DNA from 2 places in the Streptomyces sp. NPDC001222 genome. Region 1 is predicted to be linked to the other one. Evidence: riboswitches for the same ligand, from Rfam matches in the RefSeq annotation. Region 1 holds a riboswitch; the other holds the start of a gene.
The links. A riboswitch is a leader RNA that binds a small molecule or an ion and turns the genes downstream of it on or off. The one in region 1 is predicted to bind S-adenosylmethionine.

Region 2: linked by a shared signal. The riboswitch ahead of ACFY2Z_RS23530 (amino acid ABC transporter permease) and the one ahead of ACFY2Z_RS01080 (aminotransferase class V-fold PLP-dependent enzyme) in region 1 are both predicted to bind S-adenosylmethionine.

The regions. Positions count from the first base shown of each region.
Region 1 covers NZ_JBIAXT010000001.1:236,291-243,544, reverse strand. Annotated here, with positions in the region: gene ACFY2Z_RS01105 (NlpC/P60 family protein) at 1-542, opposite strand, end outside; gene ACFY2Z_RS01100 (NYN domain-containing protein) at 872-2,221, opposite strand; gene ACFY2Z_RS01095 (hypothetical protein) at 2,256-2,495, opposite strand; gene ACFY2Z_RS01090 (rhomboid family intramembrane serine protease) at 2,652-3,347, shown strand; gene ACFY2Z_RS01085 (Lrp/AsnC family transcriptional regulator) at 3,482-3,763, shown strand; gene ACFY2Z_RS01080 (aminotransferase class V-fold PLP-dependent enzyme) at 3,955-5,316, opposite strand; SAM riboswitch class IV at 5,518-5,634, opposite strand; gene trpD (anthranilate phosphoribosyltransferase) at 5,772-6,836, opposite strand; gene ACFY2Z_RS01070 (cytochrome bc complex cytochrome b subunit) at 6,972-7,254, opposite strand, start outside.
Region 2 covers NZ_JBIAXT010000018.1:44,403-51,656, reverse strand. Annotated here, with positions in the region: gene ACFY2Z_RS23555 (NADP-dependent isocitrate dehydrogenase) at 1-41, shown strand, start outside; gene ACFY2Z_RS23550 (NtaA/DmoA family FMN-dependent monooxygenase) at 142-1,518, opposite strand; gene ACFY2Z_RS23545 (LLM class flavin-dependent oxidoreductase) at 1,541-2,749, opposite strand; gene ACFY2Z_RS23540 (transporter substrate-binding domain-containing protein) at 2,852-3,877, opposite strand; gene ACFY2Z_RS23535 (amino acid ABC transporter ATP-binding protein) at 3,924-4,709, opposite strand; gene ACFY2Z_RS23530 (amino acid ABC transporter permease) at 4,706-5,686, opposite strand; SAM riboswitch class IV at 6,022-6,131, opposite strand; gene ACFY2Z_RS23525 (glutathione S-transferase C-terminal domain-containing protein) at 6,219-7,103, opposite strand.

The DNA of each region.
Region 1 (7,254 bases):
TGCTTGTTCTTGCCCAGCTCGGTCCGGGTGGCCGCGAGGTCCTTGAGCTTGTCGGCGGCCTCCTGGCGCTCCTGGGCCAGCTCGCGCTGCTTCTCCTGGATCTTCTTGAGCGCCTCGACCTGCTGGCTGCTCAACTGGTCCAGCGTGGACGCCTTGTCGAGGTAGTCGTCCGGGTTGGAGGAGAGGAACAGCTGCACGGAGGGGTCGATGCTGCCGGTGCGGTACTGGGCGCTCGCCATGGTGCCGATGCCGTCACGCAGCTGGTTCAGCTCGTCCTGGCCCCGGGCGACCTTGTCCTGCAGGCCGGAGATCTCCTTCTCCAGCTTGTCCTGCTTCTCCTTGGCGCCGTCGAAGGCCTCGGTGGCCCGCTCGGCCTCCCCGTAGAGCTTGTCCACGCGGGACTTGACCTCGTCCTTGCTCGGCTTCTCGCTGGGGGCTGCGTTGGCGGCCTGGGCACTGAAGGCCACGGCGGCGGCAGCGGCGGTGGTGAGCACGGTCACACGGGTGCGGCTCGGCTGCTTGGGTCGACGGTGGGACGCCACGGGGGCGAGCTCCTTCTTCCTCCAGCCGCCTACCGACACGCCGGCGGGCGGTGCCCTCCGCCGGTCACCCACCCCTTGTGAGTGATCACCCGTGCGGAGGTTCGAGGCCCGACCCTAGTGACCTCGCTGTGATCAGTTCAAATCCTGAGCGGGAAAATTCCCGTCACGCAATGCATTCTTTGCACGGAACTCACCCGTGGTGACGCGGCCTTGACGCTACGTTGCGCAACGACTGTCCCAATTCGGGCATGACCGACGGATGTTGCGCTTGGTGCGTAGGCGACCCATGGGGTGTACGGCGCAACGCGCGGACCAGGCAAGGAAGTCCGTTATGCCCTGGAAAATCGCCTGAGCAGCACCACCGACGCCACGGGGCGGGCGCCCGCCCTGGCGACCCCGTCGGCCACCTCGCGGTCGGTGGAGACCACGATGACGGGCCGGCCCGGCGGCTCCGCGCGCACCAGCTGACGGATCAACTCGTCGGCGGTGACGCCCGGCTTGGAGAACAGGACCCGCACTCCGCGCGGCGGCGCGAGCAGCACGGGGGCGGCCAGTTCGGCCCCGTCGAAGACGCAGGTGACCTCCGCGCCGGTCTGTGCGGCGAGCTGCGAGAGCTGCCCGAGGAGCCTAAGGCGCTGCTTCTCCAGCGGCATCTGCGGATAGCCGGTCTTGGTGACGTTGTAACCGTCGACGACCAGATGCGCCTGCGGCAGCGCGAGCAGCTGGTCGAGGATGGCGGGATCGTTCTCGGACAGCGCCCGGGCCGCGATGTCCTTCGGTGTCATCCGTCCCGGTTCGACCGCATCCACGGTCTCCGCGGGCCGCACCGAGACCGGTGGCAGCGCCAGCTCCCGCCGCAGCCCCTGGGCCGCGTCCAGCACGGTGTCGAGCAGCAGCCGTACCCGCATGTCCTCGACGCTGCGCCCCTCGCGCACCGCCCGGCGCGTGGCCTCCAGGGCGGCCTCCGACTCACCGAGACGCGCCTTGAGCCGCCGGGCCTCGCTCTCGGCGGCGGACACCTGCGCCTGGCCCTCGGCGCGCACCGTCTCGATCTCGCCCTGGACCTTGCGCAGCGCGGACTCGCCGCGCTTGACGTCACTGAGCGCGGCGCGCAGCTTCCGGTGAAGCGATTCGGCTTCCTTGCGGGCCGACTCCAGCTCCGCGCGCAGCCGTTCGGTCTCGGCGCGGGTCTGCTCGCGGGCGGCGACCAGTTCCTCGCGCAGCCGTTCCAGTTCGGCCCGGCTCTCCTCGTCGGCGCGCTCGGCGTCCGCCCGCTGGGCCTCCTCGCCCGCGGCGGTCACGAGCTTCACCCAGCCCGCCGGGCGCAGTACATAGGCCGCGGCCGCCACGTCGAGCGGGTCCGCGGCCGGGGGCGGCGAGCCGGAGTCGAGCGCGCCGGTGAGTTCCGGCTGGGCCTCTCTGAGCTTCTCCGCGATCCGCTGCCGGAACACCGCGTCGGTCTCCAGGGCCGCCGCCATGGCGTTGCCGGCGAACTTGGCCCGGCGGTTCGGGGTGAATCGGGCGTACTGCCGCAACTGTGCGGGCAGTTCGGCCAGGGTCAGCCCGCCGAAGCCGTCCGAGACGATCTGTACGACCCGACGGCGCACTCCGTCGGGCATCGGACGGTCGAGCACCTCAGCGGTGCCGTCGACCGGCTCCCCGCCCGAAGTCTCCACCATCCGTCACCCCAATGCCTGTGCGGGGCCGCCTCCGTCAGGAGCCGGCGCCCGGCCTGTCCACGAGTTCCACCTGATCCAGGGCGTTGCACCAGCGGCAACGCACTGACTCGATGGTCTCACTGACCACCTCGCGCTCCTCGACCGTCGGTTCCCCGGCCAGATCGAGATGCACGTACTCGATCACCTTCGATGAGCGGGTCACGTCGAACCGGGTCAGGTTGCCGCAGAGCATGCAGCGCCAGCGGGTCGTGTCGGTCGGCGAGGGAACCGTCATCGTGGCTGCTCTTCCTTCTTCCAGTCTCCGTGATGCGCCAGTTTCCCTGGAGCGTGTGGCTCGTAACCCTACGGCCTGGCGGGCAACCGCCGCCTGCCCGTATCACGCGGCGAGGCACTCTGTGCTGATCGGTCCGGTTACGCCATGCTCTGTCCCATGATCAGCACCTGGGGCAGGACGGCCGGGAGGGCGTTGCGGGGGCAGTCGGCACCCGTGACGTACGGACTGATCGCGCTGTGCTGTCTGATCTTCGTGCTGGGGCCGGCCTCGGGCCTGAATCCCGCCTACGGCCGGGGCGAGGCGCTGCTCGCCGCCCAGCGGACCTACTTCGCCCGCTGGGGCGTGGTGCCCGCGGAGCTGTTCAGCGGGGCGCCCCGGGCCGCGCTCACCCCCGCCACGGCGCTCTTCGTGCACGGCAGCTGGGTGCATCTGCTCGGCAACATGCTGTTCCTCTACGTCTTCGGGGCGATGACCGAGGAGCGGATGGGCCATCTGCAGTTCGCCCTGTTCTACGGGGGCTGCGGCTATCTGGCGCTCCTCGGGTACGCGGCTGCCCACGCGCAGTCGACACAGACGCTGGTCGGCGCCTCGGGGTCGATCTCCGCGGTGCTCGGCGCGTTCCTGTTCCTGTTCCCCGGGGCCCGGGTGACCAGTCTTTTCCCGTTCCTCTTCTTCCTGCCGCTGCGCTTCCCCGCCTGGGTGGTGCTGCCCTTCTGGGCGACACTGCAGTGGATCGCGGCGGGCCGCGCCGCCCAGGGCCCGGGCGTCGCCTATCTGGCCCATGTGGTGGGGTTCGCACTGGGCTTCCTCTACGCCTGGGTGCGCAGGCCCGTACTGGTGGCGCCCCCGTGAACCCCCGCGTCCGCGACGGGACACGGACGTACTCCGGCAGGCGGTTCCCGCGCCGCCGGAGTACGTCTGTTGGTGCGCGATGGAGCAGGTCTTAGAGTGACAGTCCGAGCGTGCACCTAGGGAGACTGTCAGCCGTGATCACTGCGATCGTGCTCATCAAGACCAGCGTGGACCGGATCCCCGAGATCGCCGAGTCGATCGCCGCGCTGGACTGCGTCAGCGAGGTCTTCTCCGTCACCGGCACGTACGACCTGATCGCCATGGTCCGGGTGCAGGCCCATGACGACCTGGCGGACGTCATCCCCGGCCGGATCAGCAAGATCCCGGGCGTGCTGGCCACGGACACGCATGTCGCCTTCCGCACGTACTCCCAGCACGACCTGGAGGCGGCGTTCGCGATCGGGCTCGACAACTAGTGCCCCCACAGGCACGTTCGCCCCGTCGCGGAGCACGCTCCCCCCAGCTCTCGGCTTCGCTCGAGCAGGGGGGACCCCATGACGCCGCTCCTTGACGGGCAGACGCTGCCACGCCGCACTCGGCGGTCACCCACCGATCAGCCGTGTAGACAACGCTTCAGGTCAACACACCTGGTGCGGTGACCGGGGTGTCAGACCGCCGGGACGCAGCGCCCGTCCTCCGTGCGGTACGTCCACCGCGCGCCCTCCCGGACCAGTTCCCCGACCGCCCGGACGAACCGCTCCACATGCTCGTCGGGCGTGCCCGCGCCGAAGCTGACGCGGATGGCGTTCAGGGACCGCTCACCGGGCACGGCCTCGGGGGCGCCGCACTCGCCCTGGGTGCCCGGGTCGCCGCCCAGCAGGGTGCGGACCAGCGGATGGGCGCAGAAGAGGCCGTCGCGCACGCCGATGCCGTACTCGGCGGAGAGCGCGGCGGCGAAGTGGGAGCTGTTCCAGCCCTCGACGACGAACGAGAGGACGCCGACACGGGGCGCCTCGTCGCCGAAGAGGGAGAGCACCTTGACCTCCGGGATCCCGGCGAGTCCGTCCCGGACCCTGCGGACGAGGAACTGCTCACGGGCGACGAGCGTGTCGAAGCCCGCTTCTGTGAGGGCCTTGCAGGCCGAGGCGATGGCGTAGGCGCCGATCACATTGGGCGAACCGGCCTCGTGCCGCGCGGCGCTCTCGTGCCAGTCGACGTCCACTCCCCCGTCCGTCCGCCGGGTGACCCTGCGGCTGGCTCCGCCGCCCGCGAGGTAGGGCTCGGCCGCGCGCAGCCAGTCGGCACGGCCCGCCAGCACGCCTGAGCCGAAGGGGGCGTAGAGCTTGTGGCCGGAGAAGGCGACCCAGTCCACCCCGAGGTCCGTGACCGACACGGGGTGGTGCGGGGCCAGCTGGGCGGCGTCCAGGACGATACGGGCGCCGTGCGCATGGGCGGCCTCCGCCAGCTCGCGTACGGGCCACAGCTCGCCGGTGACGTTGGAGGCACCGGTGACGCAGACGAGGGCCGGTCCGTGGGGGTCGCGGTCCGCGAGGGCGCGCTCCAGGGTCCGTACGGCCTGCTGCGGGGTGCGCGGGGCGTCCAGGACGGTGACCCGGGCTTCCCGCCAGGGCAGCAGCGAGGCATGGTGCTCGGTCTCGAAGACGAAGACCTGGCAGTCGGCCGGCAGGGCGGCGGCGAGGAGGTTGAGCGAGTCGGTGGTGGACCGGGTGAAGATCACCTGGTCCTCCCCGCGGCAGTCCAGGAAGGCGGCGACGGTCTTCCGGGCGTTCTCGAAGAGGTCCGTGGACAGCTGCGACAGATACCCGGCGCCGCGGTGGACGCTGCCGTAGTAGGGCGCGTACGCCGCCACGTCGTCCCAGACCCGCTGGAGCGCCGGGGCGCTGGCCGCGTAGTCGAGCGCGGCGTAGGTGACGGCGCCGCCCGTGACGAGCGGGACGCTGACATCCCTGCCCAGAACGGGCAGCGGGGCACAAACGGACTGGTCGGCGGCAAGGGTGGAGACAGACATGGATGGACTCCCGTGAAGGCAGAGGGGATCACCGCACCGAAGGGCGCGCGCACGGGCGCGCGGCTGCCTCGACGGCACGGGAAAAGGGTGAAAAGGGGATGCGGAGGCGGGGCTCTGCGGCCCTAGCGCATTCGCTTGCTCACGGAAGGCTCCCTCGAACGACCAGGACCCCTGGCCCCACGCTCACCACAGCGTGTGAGGGGTCCGCGCTTGCCGTGGACCTCGCTGCCCACGACCCGGTCTTCACCCGGGGCACCCCGCCACGGACGGAGGGTTGCCGGACAGCCGGCCGGGGCCGAGTGGCTGTCGCTCATGACCTGGGCAGGACGCTACGTGACATGATCGGGCGGCCGCAACATCTGTCCGGATGCCGGGACATACGCCCTCCGGCGCACAGGCGACGGCATGCGAAAGGGGGAGCCCGGCCGTGCCGCGCTCCCCCTTCGCCCCGGGGCTCAGCGGTGGCTCGCGGCCACCCAACGCTCCAGAGACCGCTTCGCGGCGCCCGAGTCGATCGACTCCTCCGCCCTCGCCATCCCGGCCCGCAGCTGCTCGGCCAAGGGCGCCCCGGTGGGCTCCAGGGCCACCAGCGCCGCCGCCGAGTTCAGCAGCACCGCGTCCCGCACCGGCCCGGTCTCCCCGTCCAGCAGACGCCGCGCCACGTCGGCGTTGTAGGAGGCGTCGGCGCCGCGCAGCGCCTCCACCGGCACCAGCTCGATGCCGACGTCCCGGGGATCGAAGGTCTCCTCGGCGACCTTGCCGTCGCGGACCACCCAGACCCGGGACGTCGAGGTGGTCGTCAGCTCGTCCAGTCCGTCGTCGCCGCGGAAGACCAGGGACGAGTTCCCGCGCTCGGCGAGGACTCCCGCCACGATGGGCGCCATCCGCGGGTCGGCGACCCCCACCGCCTGGGCCTTCACCCGCGCCGGGTTGGTCAGCGGACCCAGCACGTTGAACGTCGTACGGATCCCGAGCTGGCCGCGCGCCGCGGCCACATGCCGCAGTGCGGGGTGGAACTTCACCGCGAAGCAGATGGTGATCCCGGCCTCCTCCGCCACCTCGGCCGTCCGCCGCGGGGTGAGGTCCAGATTGATGCCGAGCTTCTCCAGCACGTCCGAGGAGCCGGACGCGGACGACGCGGCCCGGTTGCCGTGCTTGACGACCTTCGTGCCCGTGCCGGCCACCACGATCGACGACATCGTGGAGATGTTGACCGTCTTCGCGCCGTCGCCGCCGGTACCGACGATGTCGACCGCCGGACCCGGCACCTCGATCACGTTCGCGTGCTCGTACATGGCCCGGACGAGCCCGGTGATCTCCTCGACCGTCTCGCCCTTCGCCCGCAGCGCCACGACGAAGGCGGCGATCTGCGCGTCCGTCGCCTCGCCGCGCATGATCCGGTCCATCGCCCAGGCCGTGTCGTCCACGCTCTGGTCCTGGCCGTCCAGCAGGGCGTTCAGCACCCGGGGCCAGGAACGGCCCGCCGCGGTGTCGCCTCCAGCGGGGTTCACAGCGCTCATAAGCCGCTCCTGGGTCGGTGTCCCGGCCGGGACACGTTTCTCGAACAGGTCCACCCTATCCAGCCCCGGGCACGGCAAAGGGCCCCGTCCGGATGTGGACGGGGCCCTTCGACCGTGGCGTGGCGCGCGCAGCGATCAGTGGTGGCCGTGGCCGCTCGTGATCTCCTTGTACTCCTCGACCGTGGCCTTGGGGATCTGGTTGTCCTCCCCGTAGTAGGCGTTGCTCAGGCGGGCACGCAGCTTCTCCGAACCCTTGACCTTCCGCTCGACGCCGTTCTCGTCGACCGTCGGGCCGATCTCGGCCGGCTTGTACTGCTCGTGCGCCGTGAGCGTGTGCAGCTGCTCCTGGCTGAGCGGCTCGTGGACCTCGATGAACTCACCGTGCGGCAGCCGCTTGATGATGCCCGACTCGCGGCCG
Region 2 (7,254 bases), on a different contig from region 1:
CGTCGGCCACCTGGAACCAGCTGCTGACCACGCTCGCGTAAGCGGCGTCCGCGCGGCAGCCGCACCGGTGTGACCACCGCCCCGGCCGGATCCGATCCGGCCGGGGCGGTCGTGTCCGCGCAGCCCGGTGCGCTGGGGGCGCTACGAAGCCGCCCGCTCGGCCGCCGCCCCTGCGTCGGGGTGGGCCAGGCCCAAGTGGTCGCGCAGGGTCGTGCCCTCGTACTCCGTGCGGTACACACCGCGCTCCTGCAGCAGCGGCACCACGGTGTCCGCGAAGGCGTCGAGGCCGCCGGGGGTGAGGTGCGGGACCAGGATGAAACCGTCGGACGCGTCGGCCTGGACGAAGGCGTCGATCTCCCGCGCCACGGTGGCCGGGGAGCCCACGAAGCTCTGGCGGTTGCCGGTGTTGATGACCAGGTCCCGGATCGACCAGTGGTGCGCGGCGGCCAGCTCCCGCCACTCCCGGGCAGTGGTCAGCGGATCGCGGTACATCCGCACCTGGGCGCGGCCGCGCGCGATGGTGTTCTCGCCGGGCAGCGGGTCGATGTCCGGGAGCGGGCCGTCCGGGTCGTAGGCGGACAGGTCGCGGTTCCAGACGAACTCCAGGTGCTTGATCGCGGTGGCCCCGCTGACCTGCGCCCTGCGCACCTCGCGGGCCACTTCCTCGGCCTCCTCGTCGGTGTCGCCGAGGACGAAGGTCGCGGCGGGCAGGATGAGCAGCTGGTCGGGTCGGCGGCCGTGGGCGGCCAGGCGGCGCTTGACGTCCGCGTAGAAGCTCCGACCGGACTCCAGGGTGCTGTACCGGCTGAAGATGGCGTCCGCGCTCGACGCGGCGAACTCGCGGCCCTCGTCGGAGTCCCCGGCCTGGAAGATCACCGGGCGGCCCTGGGGGCTGCGCGGGACGTTGAACCGGCCGTGGATGTCGAAGTGCCGGCCGTGGTGGACGAAGGCTCCGGCCTCGGCGTCGCGCAGGAAGGTACCGGTCGCCGGGTCGGCGACGATCTCGTCGCCGTGCCAGGAGTCGAAGAGTTCGTTCGCCGTGGCGAGGAACTCCTTGGCCCGGGAGTAGCGCTCCTCCTGCGGCAGGAAGCCGCCGCGGCGGAAGTTCTCCCCTGTGAAGGCGTCCCAGGAGGTGACGACGTTCCAGGCGGCGCGTCCGCCCGAGAGGTGGTCGAGGCTCGCGAACTGGCGGGCCACCTCGTAGGGCTCGTTGAAGGTGGAGTTGATGGTGCCGGTGAGGCCGAGATGTTCGGTGACGGCGGCCAGTGCGGCGAGCACGGTGAAGGTGTCGGGGCGGCCGACGACGTCCAGGTCGTAGATCTTCCCGTCCTGTTCGCGCAGGCGCAGCCCCTCGGCGAGGAACAGGAAGTCGAACCTGGCTCGCTCGGCGGTCCGTGCGAAGTGCGCGAACGAGCTGAACTCGATATGGCTGCCGGCCTTCGGGTCGCTCCACACGGTGGTGTTGTTGACCCCGGGGAAGTGGGCCGCGAGGTGGATCTGCTTGAGCGGCTTGCTCATGGTCCGTCGGGTTCCTTCCGGCTCAGGCGGCGGGCGCGGCGTAGCGGTTGGCGGGGCGGGCGAGTCCGAGCAGCCCGCGCAGGGTGTCGGCCTCGTAGGCGGTGCGGAACGCGCCACGGCGCTGGAGTTCGGGGACGAGGCCCCGGGTGATCAGCGGCAGATCGTGCCGGGCGACGGCGGGGCGCAGCCGGAAGCCGTACAGCCCGGCCGACCTCAACTCCTGGATAAGGTCGGCGAGTTGGGCGGGAGTGCCGGTAAAGATCCGGGCGTCGCCGATGTACGGCTCTCCGGCGGCGGCGTCGAGGCGTTCCCGGCGGGCGGCGGCCTCGGCGGGGGTGTCGCCGAGGAAGACCACCAGGTCGCCGAAGAGGTGCAGCGGTTCGTCGGCCCGTCCCGCGGCGGCCTGCTCGGCCCGGACCTCGGTGACGATCGCGCGGGCCTGTGCGGCGTCGTGCGGGGTGACATAGCCGAGGTCGGTGGCGCGGGCGACGAGCCGGAACGGCAGGGTCTGGTGGGCGAGCGCGGTCACCAGGGGCTGGCCCTGGGGCGGCCGGGGGGTGATGGAGGGGCCCTTGACGCTGAAGTGCCGGCTTTCGAAGTCGATGTAGTGGAGCTTGTCGCGGTCGACGAACCGGCCGGTGGCCACGTCGCGGATCTCCGCGTCGTCCTCCCAGCTGTCCCAGAGCCGGCGTACGACCTCGACATGGTCGGCGGCCTCGTCGAAGAGGTCGGTGACCAGGTCCCACGCGCCGGGGCTGTCGTAGGCGTCGATACGGGGCAGGGTGCGGCGGCCGAAGTGCGCGGCCTCGTCCGGGCGCGCGCTGATCCGGACCCGCACACCCGCCCGGCCGGTGCTGACGTGGTCCAGGGTGGCGATGGCCTTGGAGATGTGGAACGGCTCGGTGTGGGTGACGACCACGGTCGGCACCAGCCCTATGTGCCGCGTCAACGGGGCCACCCGGGCGGCGACGAGGACGGCGTCGAGACGGCCGCGGACCTGGTCGGTGCGTTCGTCGGGGCCGAGGAGGTGTGAGGACTGGGGGCCGAGCCCGTCCTCGAAGGTCACGAAGTCGATCAGGCCGCGTTCGGCCTCCCGGACCAGATCGGCCCAGTAGCCGGCGGTGAACAGGTCCCGGGGCCGGGCCCCCGGCTCGCGCCAGGAGGCGGGGTGCCAGCCGGTGCCGTCGAGCGCGACCGCCAGATGCAGGGGGGAAGCAGAGGTTGAGGACACGAGTGGACGCCTTCCTGGATGTCCGTGACGAGATGGCCGGGCCCCCGCGCGACCGAGCACGGCGACGGGGGCGGTAATTTCGCGACACGCCCTGGCTGGCGGTCAGGAGTTGCCGAGCGGCAGGCCCGGCGGGTTGGTCTCCGACTTGGTGACGGCCTCGTTCGACAGGTTCCAGGCGGCCAGCCATCGGCCGTACTGGCCGTTCCGGATCAGGTGGTTGATGGCGTCGGCGACCGGCCTGGCCAGACCGCTGCCCTTCTTGGACGTCGCCGCGATCAGCCCCTGGAGCGTCTCGCCGGCGCCGGAGAACGTGCCCGCGTCGCGGGTGGCCCTGGGCGTGTGCGCGGTCCGGGTGAGGTGGTAGGCGACGGCGGGGTTGGGGCCGAAGTACGCGTCGATCCGGCCGGCGGCCAGCGCCAGATAGGTGCTGTTGTTGTCCTGGAAGTACTTGACGGTGAGCTTCTTGCCCTCCTTGGCGAGCTTCGCCTTCCAGGTCAGGAGGATCCGCTCCTGGTTGGTGCCGGAACCGACGGAGACAGTCCTGCCCGCGAGGTTCTCGTAGTCCCCGTCGAAGTTCCAGGTGCTCTTCTCGGGCACCTCGAAGGCGAGGGTGTCCTGGCGGTAGGAGGCGAACTCGTACTTCTTCTTGCGTTCCTCGGTGTCGGTGACATTGGAGAAGGCGACGTCCGCCCTGCCGCTGTCGATGCCGACGAAGAGGTTCTCCCACGTCGAGTTCTTCACCTCGGGCCTGAGTCCGAGGACCGCGGCCACCAGACGTCCGAGGTCGGGTTCGGCGCCGGTGAGGGTCCTCTGGTCGCTGCCGACGTACGCCAGGGGCGGGAAGCCGGAGGGCAGCGCGCCGACGCCGATCTCCAGGGTGCCTCTTCTGCGCACGGCCGCGGGCAGCTCGGCGCTGATCGACTTCACCTCGGACACCTTCAACGTGGTCTGCCGGGCCGCGCCGTCGGAGAGCTGTCCCACGGTGACCGTTCCGGGGGCGGCGCTGCCCACGGAGGTGGCGGCGTCGCTGTCGCCCCCGCAGGCGGCGAGCCCGGCGGCGAGGGTGACGACGGCGGTGCCCGCGGTGAGGCCGCGGCGCAGACGGATGCGGAGACTGAGGGTACGCATGGGTGTCCTTGTTCGGTGAAGGGTGACGGGAGGGGTGGAGGTGAGGTCAGAGCACCTTGCTCAGGAAGTCCCGGGTCCGCTCGTGCCGCGGGTGGTCGAGAACCTGGGCGGGCGGCCCCTGTTCGACGATCCGGCCGGCGTCCATGAAGACCACCTGGTCGGCGACCTCGTGGGCGAAGCCGATCTCGTGGGTGACGACGACGAGGGTGGTGCCGCCACGGGCCAGGTCCTGAATGACGGCGAGCACCTCGCCGACGAGTTCGGGGTCGAGGGCGGAGGTGGGTTCGTCGAAGAGGATGACTCCGGGGCGCAGGGCGAGCGCCCGGGCGATGGCCACACGCTGCTGCTGACCGCCCGACAACTGCCGGGGATACGCCCGGGCCCGGTCCGCGAGTCCGACCCGCCCGAGCAGGTCACGGGCCAGTTCCTCGGCCTCGGGTCTGCTCAGCGCGCCGGTCGCGACCGGGGCGGCGGTCACGTTGTCCAGCACGGTCAGATGCGGGAAGAGATTGAAGTTCTGGAAGACGAACCCGATACGGCTGCGCTGGGCCAGGATCGTCCGCTCGCTCAGCTCCTTCAGATGGTCGCCGTGCCGGCGCACGCCGATGGGTTCGCCGTTCACGCTGACATAGCCGCGTTCGGGCTTCTCCAGGTGGTTGATCACGCGGAGCAACGTCGACTTGCCGGAGCCGGAGGGGCCGAGGATCACCGTCACCTCACCCGGCCGTACGGTCAACTCGATGCCGTTCAGCACCCGGTGGGTGCCGAAGGACTTGTGCACGTCGTGGACCTCGACGGCGGCGGGAGGAGTCGAAAGCGCCTCGGTGGTCATACGGCGGCCTCCCTGCGCGCACGTTCCCGCAGGTCGCGAAGGCCGTTGCGGAGTCGGTGGAACGGGGTCGGCGGCAGGGACCGGGTGGCGCCCCGGGCGTAGTGCCGCTCGACGTAGAACTGGACGACCGACACGAGGCTCGTGAGGACCAGGTACCAGACGGTGACGACCAGCAGCAGCGGGACGATGTCGCCGGGGTAGGTGCTGCCCATGGTCTGCGCGGCGCCGAACAGGTCCAGCAGGGAGACGTAGAACACCAGCGAGGTGCCCTTGATCAGGCCGATCAGCTGGTTGACGTAGGCGGGGACGATGGACCTGAGGGCCTGCGGCAGGACGATCCTCCTGAACTGGTGGCCCCTGGGCAGCCCGAGGGCCGCGGCCGCCTCGTGCTGGCCCTGGTCGACGGAGAGGATGCCGCCGCGGACGACCTCCGCGGCGTAGGCGGCCTCGTTCAGGCTCAGGCCGACGACGGCGACGGCCATGTCGGTGGCGAGCCGTGACTCGTCGAAGGTGAGGAAGGCCGGGCCGAAGGGGACGCCGATGCTCAACGTCTTGTACAGCGCGCCGAGGTTGTAGAGGAAGATCAGCACCACGATCAGGGGTACGGAACGCAGCGCCCACACATAGGTCCAGCTCACCGCGCGCAGTACGGGGCTCCGGGAGAGCCGGGCCAGGGCGAGGAGGATGCCGCCGAGCAGGCCCAGTACCGCGCTGAGCGCGGTCACTTCGAGGGTGACGAGCAGTCCGTCGAGGAGGGTGGGCCGCAGGAACCAGTAGGCGAAGCGGTCCCACTGGTAGAAGGGGTTGGACACCAGCCCATGGACGAACTGGGCCACCAGCACGAGCACGACGGCGGTGGCGAGCCAGCGGCCCGGTCGGCGCAGGGGCAGCACCCGCTGTGCCGTCGGGGGCCCCGCGCTGATGGCGTCGGGCGGTGGCGGGGCGAGGGACACGGCGGCGCCGAGGGGTTCACTCAAGGCAGGCTCCAGCGGAGTCGGACACCCCGGGCGGCGCGCGCGACCGCACGGCCCGGCAGCAGGAGCGGCGGCCGGGAGTGAGGGGGCGTGGGAGGCGCACGGGACCGGGGGCGGGAGGGAAACGCGGGCGCACCGCGGCGGCGGTGCGCGTCAGGGAGGGGAAACGCCGTCAGCCGTGACAGCGGGCAGAGCCCGGGGTGGTACACAGTGCGCTGTTGACGCGCAGCAGATCGACGGAGCGGTTCGCGCACAGCAGGACGCAGCCCCGGGGCCGCGAAGCGGCTGTCCTCGAAGCTGCGTACATCACTGTCACCGTCACTCTTCCGGCCTGTGGGGCCACGCGCTTACCGAAACGTCATCCGGTCGGGTCGTCACCTGGGGCACCCCACCGCGGAGCGAGGGTTGCCGGTCAGCAAGCCAGGGCTTGTCGCTGACGCTCATGACCTTTCTGGCCGCTAGTTAAGACAGGCGCCCGAAGCGCTGTCAATGTGCGTCCGTCAGGTGATACGTGGGCGGGAGCGCCGGTTCCCGGTCAACAGGAGGCCGCCGCCGTGCCGTTGGGGATGTGCGCCGCCCAGTCGAGGATCTGCACGGCCGCGCCCGCTGCCTCGAGTCCGCGGCAGTGCGTGTGATGCCGTCGGGCGATCCCGTCGAGGTCGAGATGCGGGCCGAAGGCGGGATGGGCGGCCAGTCGGCGGGCGTAGGCCCACAGATGCGGATGGCCGGCCACACGGTGCACGGCGGCGGCGTCCAGGTGCCAGCGGTGCACGGTGTCGAGCTGCACCAGGCTGACCCACAACTCCACGTCTCCAGCGGTGAGTTGATCGCCCAGAAGGTGTTCCTGGTGGGCCAGCCGGCCGTCCAGTGACCGCAGGGTGCGCAGCAGCGAGGTGAGTGCGGCGCCCCGCTCCTCGTCGTCGGCGTCGGCGCGTCCGGCGCGCTGGGCGGCCGCGTCGATGCCCTGGGCGCACAGCCGCCGGACGCCCTCGATCTCCGCGTCGGCGCCCTTCGGACGGAGCCGGGGGCGGCCTGCGCCGAAGCGGCGTGCCAGATCGCGCGTGATGTCCGGGGCGTGCGTGCTGACGATGCGGCCCGACCAGTCGTCACTGAGCACCGGTGCCACGGCGGCTCCGGAGTAGCGATGGGCGCTCGCCTCGTACAGCGGGCGCAGCACGGAGTGTTCGCCGCCGGGCCCGTCGGGCACCGTGGGCAGCAGGGTGACGGGCAGGACCTCGTCGAGGCCGAGCAGGCTGTGGGTGACGGCGATCCGAAGACAGTCCGGACAGGACGGCGACAGGTGGAGGCGGTAGCGGCGCGGTACGGCGTAGTGGCCGCTGCGGGCGTCGCGGCCGATCCTGCCCCGGAAGGCGGGGGCGGGACGGGCGAGCGGGAGTGCGGTCGGGGCAGGGGCGGACATGTCTCTCCCAGGGGTTCGGTCGCGCGAGGGTGCGGTGGGTGGCGGCCCACGGGCGGGCGGCACTCCCCGGATGCGGGGCGGGACGGGACGGGCGCGGGCCCGGCGCCGCCGGTTCAGCGCAGGGGAGCGGACGCGCTGCAGACACGCAGCA